3 regions of the Bacillus sp. ABA4_010 genome follow, and region 1 is predicted to be linked to each of the others. Evidence: riboswitches for the same ligand, from Rfam matches in the RefSeq annotation. Region 1 holds a riboswitch; each other region holds the start of a gene.
The links. A riboswitch is a leader RNA that binds a small molecule or an ion and turns the genes downstream of it on or off. The one in region 1 is predicted to bind cyclic di-GMP.

Region 1 (5,065 bases):
GGGCATGAAAATACAGTATATGAACTTTCAGATCCTCTTTTGACTCAAGAAGAATTAGTAGCTGCTCTTAGTGAGGTGCTAGGTACATGTACAGCAAGTAAATGACGAAGAATATGCCGAATGTTTCCATAATGGATTCGGTTGGTGAGGGAAGAAGTGGGTTGTCCAATAAGTATCAAAATTTTCGGGGAAACGATAGTCTTTCTTTTTATATTATCATGGATTTTCCAGTTCCTCGAACGATATGTTGAACCTATATTCCGTCTTGCTCTTTCAACGGAAAAAACATTAAAGTCTTATAATGAAAAAAATGAGGATTGAAAGGAATTGGTTCTTTTTGTGTTAGGTGTCACGGATAGCTTACTAAAAATGATAAAACGCACTGTTTAATTGACTAGGCGTGAAGAAAAGCTTATAGTAGCTTTGTAGTAAAAGAGAAATAAAAATGAAACATAATATGGAGATAATACGATGAAACCACAAAACTTTGAAAATCATACAAGGCTTCACCCAATCTATCATTATTATTTGCTAGGAGCACTTCTGCTGGCTTTAATTGGAGCCGTCATCCATTTGTTTCAGGATGACGTTAATTTGTTAACCTCTGGCCTTCTTCTATTTCTTGTCATAATCATGATGGTTGCCGTTTTTCTATTGCGCATCTATCCGCTTAAAGCACAAGATCGTGCTATCCGAGCAGAAGAAAACCTGCGCCACTATGTGTTAACAGGCAAATTGCTTGATTCTCGATTAAGTGTTGCACAAATTGTCGCGTTACGATTTGCAAGTGATGAAGAGTTTGTTGAACTGGCTAAAAAAGTAGCAAGTGAAAACTTGGAACCGAAAGATATTAAAAAAGCGATTAAACAATGGAAAGCAGACGATAATCGAATTTAATTGTTATTGATAAGGGGTGAAAAGGAATGCGAATGAGTCGTATTCCTTTTTTCTTTTTTTACAGGAAACTTTCAATCGAGGTGGTTTGATTTTTTCAATTGTGAAATTCTGCAATCTAAAAATGTGCCTATAAAAAATCTTTGTGATTTCAGGGGTATTTATTTTTTCAAATTATCTCTTTCAGTTCTTTTACATCATTTTCTTATTTTTAACATTTTTTTCTTGGAAAATCTTTTGTTTATAGTAAAATAGACATAGGTTATTTGGTTTGTATGTTAAATAGAGAACTTTCATTCATATCGAAATAGATTGGGCAAACTTGTTGAAAAACAAGGACGCAAAGCTACGGACCTAAAGCAATTGCAATGGCCGCCGGGCTGCACATTGATACTTGCCTTCGCATGCCTTTCGAAGGTTTTTTTATTTGGATAAAAAAATGTTTTTAAAGTACATAATACGTCCAAGTGAATTTATATGATGAGTATGTAAAGTTGCTCTTCGATAATTGAATAGGAGTGAAAGAGAAGCAAATGAATACATCCCAAAACCAAACGTACCGCGTCTTGTCTATGTATGACAGGTTATGTAAAGGTCACACACTGACGAAAAAAGGGGAAGCAGATGCTTTTCACGTTGGAGAGAAGACGATTCAACGTGATTTTGACAGCTTGCGAGACTTTCTCGAAACTGCTAAAACGAGCCAATACTTAGAATATGATCGTAAGGAGAAAGTATATCGACTAGAGGTAGGGAATGAACAGTTTTTACGTAATGAAGAAATTTTTGCCCTTTTAAAAATCGTGATTGAATCACGGGCTTTTCCGAAAAAAGAGATGGAGCAGCTTATTGATAAACTGACAAATTTGGCTCAGCCAGTTAATCAGGAATTTATTAAAAAGCTCATGTTAAATGAAAAACATTTATATGTTGACTTGCAGCATAATCGCTCTCTCTTCTCTTTGCTTTGGGAATTAGCAAAAGCCGTTCATACAAAGCGGTTGATTAATATCCGCTATCAACGGGAGCATGATAACACGGATAGTGAGAGAACATTAAAACCTGTCGGACTTATGTTTTCAGATTACTATTTTTATTTAATTGCTTATCAAACAAAGCGTGATTTAGATTTTCCGACCATCTACAGGGTAGACCGAATGACGACATGTTATATGACAGACGAGCATTTTGAATCGCCATATAAGGAGCGGTTTCAAGAAGGAGAATTCCGTAAACGAATTCAATTTATGCATACAGGTGAACTAATGACGATTAAATTTCGTTTCACCGGCCCATCTCCTCAAGCCGTTCTCGATCGGCTTCCTACTGCCCGCATTGTTGGGAAAGATGAAAATAGCATTGTATTTGAAGCAGAAGTATTCGGACATGGAATTAAGATGTGGCTCCTTAGTCAAGGAGAGTATGTGGAAGTTTTGCGTCCCGAGAAGTTAAGGGATGAGATGAAGAAAAGTGTGTTGCAAATGTTAGAGAAATATCAATAAAATAGAAAACCATTTTAGGAGGAACATGTTATGCCATTACCACTTATTCCATTAGTTGTCGCTGGAGCTGTAGCAGCTTCTACTGCTATTGCAGGAAAAAAAGGATACGATTCTTATCAAAATATAAAAGAAACGAAAGAGATTGCAGAAGCAACGGAAAAAAGATATAAAGCTGCTTTTCAGGCGTTTGAACAGACGCGTAAACAAACCAATAAGCATTTTGAACAATATGGAAAAGAGAAGCTAGAAATTTTAAATGGAAGTATGGCTAATTTTGTGACGGAATTTAAGAAACTAAAACATGTTGATTTTTCTAATCATGCAGCCATTGATAGTTTAGATAAGGTAAAAGATATTGACCTTTTTATGCGTGAAGTAGAAAAACAAACCATACAAGCAGCTCAAATTATGAGTTCTGGAGTGTCAGCGATTGCTGGAGGTGGGTTGGCTGCAATGGGCGCAATGGGCGCTGCCACGACCTTTGGTCTTGCTTCTACTGGGACAGCTATCGCTTCTTTAAGCGGGGTGGCTGCAACGAATGCTACTCTTGCCTTTTTTGGGGGAGGTTCACTTGCTGCAGGCGGTTTAGGAATGGCTGGAGGGATGGTCGTTTTAGGCGGTATTGCGCTGGCACCTGCTTTAGCACTTGGAAGTATTATTTTCGCTTCTTCGACTGAAAAGAAATTAGAACAAATGAAAAAACAAAAAGCAGAAGTGGATGTAGAAATCGCCAAATTACATTCAGCTGAAGCAATCATGAAGGAAATCGGCAATTACACACTGAAAGTACATGAGCTTGCCAAAAATGTAGATGAATTATTAGTTAAATATGTAGGAATTCTCACTCAAGTGATTGAGGGAAGAGGAACAGATTATCGTGACTTCCATCTGCATGAAAAAGAGTTGACAAAGCATACATATGAATTAGCGGCTGTGATGAAACATTTATTAGATATGCCAATCATCGATGAAGCTGGCAACATTTCCACAGCGTTAGAAGAAACGATTCAAATTACGCAGCAACGCATTGCTAAACTGTAAAGGTGTGAACAGATGAGCCGAACACAAGACTCAATTGACATACTATCAAGTCAGATTGTAGCTGAACAGGTAGAGAGGTTAGGAAATTCAACAATTGAATGTTTTGCTGGAATGGATCTTTTAAAGAAAACCGCTCAGCAATATATGAACTGTGCACCAGGCATTACGCAAGGAAGATTATTTGAAATTATTGAAGCTACAAAATTTAATGTCAATGCAGCAAAAGCAGGTGAAATGTTTAGGGCTTTTACGACAGATTCACTTGGTGACCCGCATGCGGCTGCCGACATTGTCATAAAAGATGGTTACAATATTTTAAAAGAAATTCAAGCGAAATCAAGCAATAGTGCAGCCGCACTTGCACGTATGGTATCTGATGCAAAGTATAAAGATATGGATAGGCTTGTGAATACTGAAAAAGCAGAGAAAGTGAAGGAGCTTATCGACAAGCGTGCAGCTGCTAATGGGATATATGCAGATGATTATCAACAAGCAGCTCCGCATGTTAAAGGTGAATTGAAATATAAAGATATTGGAAGCGGCGGAACAACGCACGAAGAAGCTATGCGAGCAACAGAGAATACAAATCAGTATGTGTTGGAACAAAAAGTTTCACAATTCGTATCAGGTACGTTTTCGGCGATGGCCAACGGTGCTTTAGCTGGGGCCTTTGTTGGGGGGGAACAGCCGTTTTCCAGCAAGGTTTTCAAGTGGCTGCTGGAAATCAAACTATCACCAGCGCTTCAAAAAATATAGCAAAAACAGCAGGTGAGTCGTCTGCTAGAAATGCAGTAACGGCTGGAATTGCTCATGGTATTAAATATTTAGGAAAAGATTTGCCATTTATAAAAGGGAATGTAGCGGTAGCTCTTGCTTCTTCAGCTGTAAAATGCACCGAGTTGACCTATCAATATATTAAGGGGCATATTACCATCGAGGAATATTTAGAACGTGTCGGTGAAAATGCTGTTTCCACTCTGTCAGGAGTTGTTTTAAGTGCAGCAGGTGCGCTTATGTTTGGTCCTGTTGGAGCCGCAGCTGCAGCCACTGTTGCTATGATTGGTATGAAGCAGCTCTATCAATCATTTATTACGGCTCGCGAAGATCTTAAGTTAACAATTGAAGAGAGAAAAAAAGCAGAGCAACTGAGCGTACTTATGATTGAGCAAATTCAACAAGAAGAAAGATCCGTTGTAGAATTTTACAAGCAAAATGGAGAAGTTGTCACAGACTTGACGGATCTTGTGAAAAAATCGATACATGAAGACAGCTCAAATATAGCAGAAACAATCTATGAGCTAACGAGCAAGCTAGGTGTCTTTATAAAATACGATACACAAGAAAAGTTTGATGACTTTATGCTAAGTGAAGAAGCTTTGAAATTATGATGAACTTTCCATGTACAAGCTGTGGGGCTTGTTGCAGAACTATTCAGCATATTGAGTTTTTAAAGGAGTACGATCGCGGTGATGGCTGCTGTAAATATTTGAGTGAAGAGAATCAATGCACCATCTATGATAACAGACCTCTTTTATGTAATATTGAACGAGCATACGAACATATTTTTGTAGCGAATATGACGCGGCACGACTATTATGTATTAAATGCCACTTCATGTAACGAATTAC
Region 2 (5,065 bases), 1.2 Mb from region 1:
ACGCCTCTTGAATCAGACATTATTATACCTGCTTCCCTTTCTACTGATAAAGAGGAGACAATAAAGGTGATGCTGACCCAAGGCGGGGAAAAAATTGAAGATCCTGATTATGTTTATGTGGAAATATGGAAACAAGGCGGGACCGTCAAATATGAGATGGAGCAAGTGAAAAAAGAAGGAAAAGGAATATATAGCGTAAGTAAAAAGTTTGAAGATGAAGGATTGTATTATATAAAAGTTCATGCACGCAACAATGATTCGATTATTATGCCAAAAAAGCAATTTATTGTCGGTGAGCTTTCTCAAAGTGATGTGCAAGTTTTGAAAAAAGGGATTGAAACAGAAAAAAAACATAGTGAAGCACATCATTAAATCATAAGTAAAAGAACTCTATTCAAAAAAGCATCTGTATATTAACCAGATGCTTTTTTGAATGAGGGTGATTTTTTTAGTATGGAATTCTCCAGGAAGTCATTTCCATTCTGAGAGCATCGAGCAATTTAGTATGAAGACTTCCAGCCATTTGCTTTTTTCGTTGAACTAATCCAATAGGATAACGGAGTGGTATGTCATCTATTTTACGTAATACAGTACCGTGTGAGCCAGGATCAGCGGAAATAAGAGGGACGATGGCAAGTCCTAAATGTTGCTTAACAGCTTTCTTTAATACTTCAGTGCTTCCAATGGCGATGCTAGAATAAAGACTTTTTCCATTTTTCATCAGATGGGTTTCCAATACACTTCGGCAAGCGCTATTTTGTCCAGGAAAGAGAAGACGTTCGCTCTGTATATCCGTAATATGAATCACCTCTTTTTTCGTTAAAGGGTGATGTTCTGGCATTAAAACCACAAGAGTCTCTTCCGCCCACTGTGTAAATAATAGATTTGCGTCCGCCGCTGGGGTTGAGCAAATGGCAAAATCAAGTTCGCCCTTTGCGACGCGGTCACTAATGTTATTCGTATTTCCGACTTCTAACTCGAATTGAACTTGAGGGCTTTTCTCTAAAAAGGGAATAATCACGGAGGATAGTATTAAGCTGACGGTCGGTTCAATAGCACCCATCCTAATCATTCCAGCTTCTCCTTTTTCATTGGAGTTATTGTCAATTTAGTAACGAAAAGAGTCGTTCCTCCACTCATGACGCTTTTCTTTATGCTAACCGGCCTAATAGGTGTAGTTCTGGTTATTTCTAAAGGGGATTTAAGTATTTTTGTATCAGAGGATGGAAATCTATTCGCTTACTTGCTCATCTTGACAGGTGCTTTATGTTTTGTCATTTACACGATGGGAGGAAGTTCTTTCATGGAATGGTCACCATTAAGATACAGTACAGTAACATCTATTTATGGAACTTTTTCGATTATCATCGTAGTAGGGGGAGCAACAGCAGCTAACTGGTTGCAAGTTCCAACCCTCTCTATGATTAAAGATGTTTCCGGTCCCCTTTTATATACGGCGTTTATTGCTGGTGTGCTAGCCTTTTTTGTTTGGAAAATCGGTAACAGAATGATTACACCGATAAATGGTATTCTCTTTATGAATGTGATTCCGGTCACGACTTTTATTATCTCACTCATTCAAGGTTATCATTTAACAGCGTTTGAACTGATAGGTGCTTCGATCACAATTGCTAGTTTAATTGGAAACAATCTATATATTAGAAACATAAGTAAGCGAACTTCTCTATCATCAAAAGAGCAAGCATGGAGTTAGTTTTAGCCACATAGAAAAACCGAAGGTCTCATCAACGTTCAAAAGATAAAGAAGCGAGAAGGTGGTGAAAAATCGGTTCTTTTCACCACTTCCCTAAATGCTTCTTCTAGGGTGCAAAGCAAGTGAAGGTGGAATTAGTTGGCTCGGTCACAATAAACATGCATGGCTTCACGTAAAAAAGAGGCTAAGCCAGGCTGATATTTATCGATGTTTTTCGTGAAACGCGGATCGTTCACATATAAATCACCAAGTCCACGGAAAATATCAATAGTACATTCATAAAAGTGGTCTGTAATATGCTGGCGCAATTCCCCGATTAGCTTTTGAACATCTTCATGACTCGTTCCTTTCTCCATATTGTCAAGAATGCGTCTATAAATAGATTCACTTTCTTCTTTTATCCGTCGCCAATCTTCTTCTTGATAAGTGGAAGTTTTGCGGTAGGATTCTTCATATACTTTTGTACCACCATAGTTTTCTTTCACTTCCTGTTCGTATTGCTGCTGATGCGCTTCAATTTTTTTCATATCAAATGGTTCAAACATTTCTTTCTTTGACATCGTTTTTCCTCCTTCGATAGATTCCATCGTTTGTTCAATAGAACGGATGATTCGTTCAAGACGAAGTTTCTTTTCTGTCAGCACTTTCTTATGTGTATGGAGCGCTTTTTTGTAATCAAAACTTGAAGCGTTGAGAATCTCTTTAATATGTTGTAATGGAAAATCGAGTTCTTTAAAAAAGAGAATTTGCTGAAGACGGAGCAAATCAGATTCGTCATACAACCGATAACCGTTATCGCCAATTTCTGCCGGAGTAAGAAGGCCAATTTTATCGTAATGGTGCAGTGTCCGTACGCTAATACCAGCAAATTCTGCCACCTCTTTAATTTTGTACAAGTTTATCACCTCACATCTTTACCTTAAACTATGACGCAACGTTATAGTCAAGAGAAGGTAAATCATTTTTTGAAAAACGAATCATGCAAATTAAAAATAGGCATGTGCACCTTCATGTAGAAGGGCACATGCCTGTTATAATTCGTTAACAGCTCCAACCGTCATTTTTCCGTATATATCTTCACGTATTAAAAGAGTCACTTCTGTCCCCGATACAAACTGAGTCGCGATGTCCTGTTCATGTAAATAATCGGCTAATGGAAGCAGATGCGGTTCCTTATCGATATACACTTTAATGGTTTGTTGATTAGGCATCGAGTCGTAATTAGCTGTAATGATTTTCTCGATTTCGTCCGTTTCCGGTTCATATAAAACTTCTATATTTTTAATAGTATAGTTATCATTTTTAGTTTCAGTAAATTGAATAAGGAGTCCTGATCCAAGCTTAAAGGAGTTTAATTCCTCTTGACAGGCTGTTTCACCCGCACAGCGATAAATACCTGAAGTTCCTTCTACATTAAATTCAATCGAGTCGTGATCAATGTGTTTTGTTAAGGTTCCAACAACATCCCTTATTGGGTCGTTTGAAGGAGCATAGCCCTGCTGTGCTTCTGCTTGCGGTAAAATTAAAAGTCCTCCTGCCATGAATGTCCCTAAGGCAAAGGTAGCTATTCCGGTTACAATTTTTTTGTTGCTTTTGAAATGTTTGTTTAACAGCGGTTGTTTAAGATTTTTTTTCTTATTAGTATGGACAGGTTGCTTTTGGTTCCCTTTATTTGACATAACAATCCGCTCCTTCATTCTAATCATTTTTTGATTACAAAACTAAAGATTAGGATAGTTTATCGTTTTTATTCCCTCTAGTAGAAAGGGGTAAACTTGAAAAGCCTCCTTATAACTAGGTTCATAGTTTAATAATGGATAATAATGGAGCAGAAGGCAAGTTTTTTAGTATGTTTCTTTTGGTGTTCTCCCTTTATCATAAGAGTAAGAGATTAATTGGACGTTCTGTCGACTCAATCTCGATAAACGCAAAACGGATGAAAGTCCGTGACGCAAAGCTACAGGGACTAAGGTGTTCAATGAACTCTATGTCTGCCAGCTGCCGAAAGATGAAAGGGACAGCCTATTTACAGGTGAGAAGCGAAATGTGGAAAGAGATTGAAGAGTTGTGATGTGAGTCAATTTCTTCCTTTCGTGAGAGCTTCTGTAAAGTTGTACCCTCGCTTATCGGTTAAGCGGGGGTATTTTTATATTCTCGTTCGGTGTAAATGGCGTAGCTGTCAGCTCATTTGCTCGAATCGGCTGTTTGGTCACGAAGCATTTCCAGGGAGCATTGGATAAAAAAATGCCTCTCAAAGGCAGAAAGATGGAGAAGAGATGAAGAAATTTATAGTGTATATATTAGCTGTCGTGTTGACCTTAACTAGTCTGCCTGTTTTACAGGCAACGGCTGGTTATGAACCAACGATACAAGTCAAGCTAGTCAATTATTTAGGGAATAAAACCGAATTGACCATTAAGCCTTCAGACAATTACGAGACCAATGACAAGGGAATCGTCTTAAAATCGGGCACTTTGTATACATTAAAAGCGGAAAATGGAAATGTTGTATTATACGAGGGACAGCGACGACTAAAAGAGTTTTCCACATTTGAAGTAATCCCTTTAAACAAAGATAGCACGTTATCCATTAACAGTCGTTCCTATTTTGGTAGTTTTACGTTCAGTCTGGAGAAGGGAATGTACATCCAACCGGTCAACTCTATTTCGATGGAAAAATACGTAAAAGGGGTCGTGCCGAACGAAATGCCAGCATCTTGGCATGCAGAAGCCTTGAAAGTACAAGCGATCGCCGCTAGAACATATGCTATGAGCTATATGCATAAAGTCATTGATGATACGATTAACTATCAAGTATACGGGGGAGCCAATTGGCATCCAAATAGCAGTTTAGCTGTCGATGAAACTGCAGGAGAAGTATTGAAGTATAACGGAAAATTAATTAGTGCGGTTTTCTCTGCCAGCAATGGCGGAATGACGGAATCGAATGCCAATGCTTGGGGAAATACGTCTGTATCCTATTTTCGTATGAAAGAGGACCCGTATGATCCGAAGATGACTTGGAATGTATCCGTGGCGAAAAAGCAAATCGATTTAACAGGTAAGGATTTGACGAAGCCGGATGTGTGGTGGTCTATGACGAAGGAAGCCGACGCTGTCATTTCATCCAATATTAAAACGTGGCTGCAGCAAAACGGCTATGCCAATAAAGATATGAAAATTGTCAATATTTCAGAGCTTTCGTTGTATTCCCCAACATCAGGTGGCAGAGTTAGCAAAGGAAGCATAACGGTTGATTTTCTTGTTAAGGATTTAAAAGCGGTAGACGGAAAGCTCGCTGTTCAAACATTGAAACTAACCGATGTGAGCGCGGCCAAGATAAGAGCAATAG
Region 3 (5,065 bases), 1.1 Mb from region 1:
CCTTTTTGTTTATTGCCAAAAGAAGAGATGTTGCTTGAAAACGATCACGCTTTTGCCTTTTTTGATAAATACCCTGTACAAATAGGACATTTATTGATTGTACCGAAACGCCATATTAAAACGTATTTCGATGCATCGATGGCAGAAGTCGCAGCTATTCACGCTTTGCTGCATGAAGGGAAACAAATGCTCGATGCGAAATATGAACCGGATGGCTATAACATCGGTGTTAATGTAGGTGAGTTTGGTGGACAGACGGTCATGCATTTGCATGTTCATCTTATTCCTCGCTACAAAGGAGATATGGAAGACCCGCGCGGTGGTATTCGAAAGGCGATTCCGAATTTGGTGCCATATCCGTGATTGCCGATTCGAGTGCGTAACAGTCCATAAAGAGAATTGAAACGATGAGCGACAGATTGTGTGGAAATGAGATTTTTCATGTAGGGAAAGTTGACATAAGTTTAATATCATGAAGAAAGACGGTCTAAAATGAATGTAAAGATATACCATTCTTTAAATTTGAATAGGGAGGGAACCATATGGAGCACTCTACATCGCAAAAAATGTTTAATTGTGAGAAAGAATTAACACTGTCTATTATCGGTGGAAAGTGGAAGGTGCTTATTTTATGGTATTTGGGCAAAGAGGGAACAAAGCGGTTCGGTGAATTGAAATCGTTTATTCCTTCAATTACTCAAAAAATGCTAGCTAATCAATTGAAAGAGTTGGAAAAAGATCTTGTGATTAAGCGGAAAGTGTATCCTGTTGTTCCACCAAAAGTTGAATATTCGTTAACAGAAAAGGGCAAAATGCTTATGCCAATTCTCGATGCGATGTATGAATGGGGGAGAAACTATATGGAAACCGTTAGGAAATCTGAAGAAGAACAACTCAAATCCATCAACTAGAAAGCGACGTTCTTCTATATACTAATAAGACATTCATGTCATCCTCACAATATAACTCTTCTATGTTCATTAAAGCAGTCCCGTTATTCACAAAAGGAATTTTTCAGTACATACATAGGCAATTGACATACAAACTCATGATAAAAAGCTCTGGACGTTCATTACATCCAGAGCTTTAACATTGACCTAGTAGTTATTCGAGATTAGCATGCCTGCTAAACATCGTCTCGGAGTTCAATCCTCTTTTTTCCATAAATCGTAAAATGACGGCATCTAAAAATAATAAGAGGGTTTGTTCAAATAATGACCCCATTGGCTGAATCGTTTTATGTTCGCTGTCCTTTTCCGCCTTTGCTTTTGCCGGTAATTTAATTGAAACATCAGCGAGTTGGCCAATCGTTGAGTCAGGAAAAATCGTGACAAGAGCGACTGTTGCCCCTAAACCTTTCGCTTTCTCCGCCATCGACACTAGACTTTTCGTTTCCCCTGAACCGGAGCCGATTATGAGCAAATCGCCTTTTTCTAGATTAGGAGTGACTGTTTCTCCGACAACATAGGCATCTAACCCCATATGCATCATCCGCATAGCAAACGATTTAACCATAAATCCAGAACGGCCTGCGCCGGCTACAAAGATTTTCTTTGATTCAAGAATGGCATCAACCAATTTTTCAGCTTCTTCATTCGCCAACAAATCGGCGGTACGGTTTAGCTCTTCAATAATTTCACTTACATATTGAATGGTCTGCATAATGATCGTCCTTGTTTAGGCCAAAGCTTTTTGCTTAATTAATTGCTGCATCTGACTAGCAGTTTGTTGCTTGTTTGTTTGTCCTGTAATGCCGCCGCCTACAATGACAAGATCAGGGTTTGATTGCACGACTTCCGGCAGTGTGTTTAATTTAATGCCGCCTGCAACGGCTGTTTTTGCATGTTTGACCACACGTTTAATCGTTTGCAATTGTTCAAAAGGGCTCTCGCCAGCAGCTTGAAGATCATAGCCTGTGTGGACACAAATGTAGTCAACACCAAGTGCATCCACTTCTTTTGCTCGTTGTTCAAGATTTTTTACATTAATCATATCGACAAGAATTTGTGTTCCTTGTTTTTTCGCTTCTTCGACGGCACCTTTAATGGTGGCATCATCTGTCGCTCCAGAGTTAGTAGATGTGATTACATCCAATATTCAAGAAAGTGGATTAGGAAACGTGAAAGGGTGGAAACGTCTCATTATTGAAAAACCATTTGGACATGATTTGAAATCGGCTCAAGACTTAAATGAAAAATTAAGCAAGGCGTTTGAAGAAAATGAGATTTATCGGATTGACCATTATCTCGGAAAACCGATGGTCCAAAATCTTGTGGCATTAGAGTTTGCGAACCCTATTCTTCAAGCGCTATGGAACAATCAACATATTGCCAATGTCCAAATTACAGCTAGTGAAACAGTCGGGGTTGAAGAGCGAGCTGGTTATTACGATCAGGCAGGGGCGATTCGCGACATGGTTCAAAATCATATGATGCAACTATTGATGATGACGGCAATGCATCTGCCAAAACAGATGAGCGCTATGGATGTTCGTCGAGAAAAGGGAAATATTATGAACGCTCTTCGACCGGTACAGAAGGAAGAAGTCGCTGCACATGTCATTCGTGGTCAATATGGAGCTGGAGAAATCAACAATGAACGGGTTGTTGGCTATAAAGAGGAACCAGGTGTTAATGCTTCTTCATCAAATGATACGTTTGTGGCTGCCCGGTTATGGATTGATAATGTATTTTGGAGCGGAGTGCCATTTTATATTCGCACAGGAAAAAGAATGAAGGAAAAGGCGACAAAGATTGTGATTGAATTTAAACGTTCTTTTAAAGAGTTGGATATGGTTGAGCAGCATGAGGAGGCTGCTCCTAATCTTTTAACGATTGAGATTAGTCCGAATGAACGATTCTCCTTACAGTTAAATGTGAAAAATCCATTAAAAGATGGAAAGATTGAACCGGTCGTTGTCAGTTTCTCAGCGAATCAGGAAGATATTGAGGAAGCTTATGAACGGCTGATCTTTGATGCCTTACTTGGTGACGCTACATTTTTTGCTCATTGGAAAGAAGTGGAGTTATCATGGCAGTGGATACAGCCAATTTTAGAAGCGTTTGAAGAAAACAGTGTGCCGCTTTATCCGTATCCTTCAGGTTCAATGGGGCCTGAAGCGTCTAATTGGTTAGTAGAAGAAGATGGATTTAAATGGTGGGAGTAACAGATACCATTGAAGGGGAATAAGGATGATGTGAGAGTCGTCTGTTTAGGAAAACCTCTATTAAAATTTACTAGCCTATGAATATGAAGTCACTGCATGATGAAAGGATAGGTATATTGCCTTAATTTTCAATATTGTGTATAATTGGAAATAAATGTGTCTAAAGGACTAATAACATGACAAAATGATAAAGGCAAATTCATCGAAAGGTGAAGACGCAAAGCTATAGGGACTAAAGTCGAAGGACGATGTCAGCCAGCTACCAATGCATATTTCGAGCAAGCAGGTTCGTTGGTAGCTGGCGGCATTGAAATTGTTAGACTCCCCTAATAATTTCAATGCCGTTTTCTTATGGCTTCAGAGACATAGGGAAGTAATGTTCAAAATGAGCGAAGCTTCTACATACATAAAGGCGAGGGAAGATTCATGTCATTGCTACATTTTTCTTTAGGTTTAATAGTAGGTAGTCTACTCTTCAAAGTATTGAGCAAATGTGAAAAAATTAAGCGAAAAGCGGTACTGGAGTATGAACATCATCTTGTTCGACTAGTCGAAAGGTCGAAAGATATTTTGTACTATTATGAAGTAAAACCAGAGTATAAGCATAAGTATACAAGTCCTTCTGTTGAAGATTTCTTAGGAGAAGGAACGCTGGAAGAGCTCAACAGCAATCCCGATACCCCTTTTAATATTATTCACCCGGATGATTACGAGATTATGAAAAGAAAAGTAAGTGGTGAAATAGATTATAGTAAACCGATTATTCAAAGATTGAGAGACAAGGAAGGAAATTATAAATGGTTTGAAGAATATACGACTCCAATCTATGAAAACGGTGAATTGGTAGCGATTCAGGGAATTATGCGGAATGTAGATGAAAAAATGAAGCTACAGCAGGAGTTGGAATATAAACTTACTCATGATACGTTGACAACGGTCTACAATCGGGAGTTTTTTGAGCGAAATATGGAAATATGTAATCAGTATATAGATATATCGGCAGCCGTTATTTGCTGTGACTTAGATGAGCTGAAGTATTGCAATGACAACTATGGTCATAAAAAAGGGGATAAGCTTATTCAGGAGGCTGCTAAATTATTAAAGCAGCATTGCTCTGAGAATGCCATTGTTTCTCGAATAGGTGGTGATGAGTTTGTCGTTCTTCTTGTGCATACGGAGAAAGCCGCAGTGGAAGCTCTTTATGAAAAGCTTTTAATGGCAATCGATGAATACAATACAAGCGGTAACGACGTACAAATCAGCATGTCGATTGGATATGCGTTCAGTGAACATTCACTCGGAAACATGGATCGTTTGTTCATTGAAGCCGACCAGAACATGTATGAACAGAAACGAACGAAAAAAAGACAGCGTGCCAGTTTATTCAGTTGACGTACTTCGCCTGCAGGAAGACAGTGAAAGAACCGTTCAGGGAACGTTCTAACCTGTTTGTCTGCAGTTTTTTTATGAATAAATGCTATTTTTTTCGTGAATGGATGAATGCTGGAAACATTAAATGATACAATACCCCTGTAGGCTCGTACTTCTTTGAAGAGCAATGAAGGTGATGAAAGATGTACATAACCGTAACTGTTCACGTATATAAAGGATACAGCGCACGATGATACATAATGAGGAGGAAAAACTAGAATGGAATTTGATGTCAGTATGGACCACCTAGTGAAAATTAAAGTCATTGGAGTGGGCGGTGGAGGAAATAACACCGTAAACCGAATGGTGGAGCATGGCGTTCAAGGTGTGGAATTTATTGCTGTGAATACAGATGCACAGGCACTCAACTTATCAAAAGCAGATGTACGAATGCAAATCGGTGCAGAACTAACAAGAGGTTTAGGGGCAGGGGCCAATCCAGAGGTTGGTAAAAAAGCGGTCGAAGAA

Region 2: another riboswitch for cyclic di-GMP. It lies ahead of ACXAEO_RS13070 (SpoIID/LytB domain-containing protein); the one in region 1 lies ahead of ACXAEO_RS07030 (helix-turn-helix transcriptional regulator).
Region 3: another riboswitch for cyclic di-GMP. It lies ahead of ACXAEO_RS12495 (sensor domain-containing diguanylate cyclase); the one in region 1 lies ahead of ACXAEO_RS07030 (helix-turn-helix transcriptional regulator).

The regions. Positions count from the first base shown of each region.
Region 1 covers NZ_JBSWUN010000003.1:1,184,412-1,189,476, forward strand. Annotated here, with positions in the region: partial or broken gene ACXAEO_RS07020 (SDR family NAD(P)-dependent oxidoreductase) at 1-84, shown strand, start outside; gene ACXAEO_RS07025 (DUF6526 family protein) at 472-897, shown strand; cyclic di-GMP riboswitch class I at 1,200-1,282, shown strand; gene ACXAEO_RS07030 (helix-turn-helix transcriptional regulator) at 1,428-2,396, shown strand; gene ACXAEO_RS07035 (hypothetical protein) at 2,427-3,437, shown strand; gene ACXAEO_RS07040 (DEAD/DEAH box helicase family protein) at 3,450-4,193, shown strand; gene ACXAEO_RS07045 (hypothetical protein) at 4,148-4,825, shown strand; gene ACXAEO_RS07050 (YkgJ family cysteine cluster protein) at 4,825-5,065, shown strand, end outside.
Region 2 covers NZ_JBSWUN010000003.1:2,392,171-2,397,235, reverse strand. Annotated here, with positions in the region: gene ACXAEO_RS13095 (FixH family protein) at 1-372, shown strand, start outside; gene ACXAEO_RS13090 (LysR family transcriptional regulator substrate-binding protein) at 449-1,108, opposite strand; gene ACXAEO_RS13085 (EamA family transporter) at 1,139-1,714, shown strand; gene ACXAEO_RS13080 (MerR family transcriptional regulator) at 1,849-2,610, opposite strand; gene ACXAEO_RS13075 (hypothetical protein) at 2,746-3,393, opposite strand; cyclic di-GMP riboswitch class I at 3,631-3,720, shown strand; gene ACXAEO_RS13070 (SpoIID/LytB domain-containing protein) at 3,991-5,065, shown strand, end outside.
Region 3 covers NZ_JBSWUN010000003.1:2,253,961-2,259,025, reverse strand. Annotated here, with positions in the region: gene ACXAEO_RS12520 (HIT family protein) at 1-363, shown strand, start outside; gene ACXAEO_RS12515 (winged helix-turn-helix transcriptional regulator) at 543-911, shown strand; gene hxlB (6-phospho-3-hexuloisomerase) at 1,105-1,662, opposite strand; partial or broken gene ACXAEO_RS12505 (orotidine 5'-phosphate decarboxylase / HUMPS family protein) at 1,678-2,091, opposite strand; partial or broken gene zwf (glucose-6-phosphate dehydrogenase) at 2,057-3,166, shown strand; cyclic di-GMP riboswitch class I at 3,349-3,433, shown strand; gene ACXAEO_RS12495 (sensor domain-containing diguanylate cyclase) at 3,593-4,558, shown strand; partial or broken gene ftsZ (cell division protein FtsZ) at 4,817-5,065, shown strand, end outside.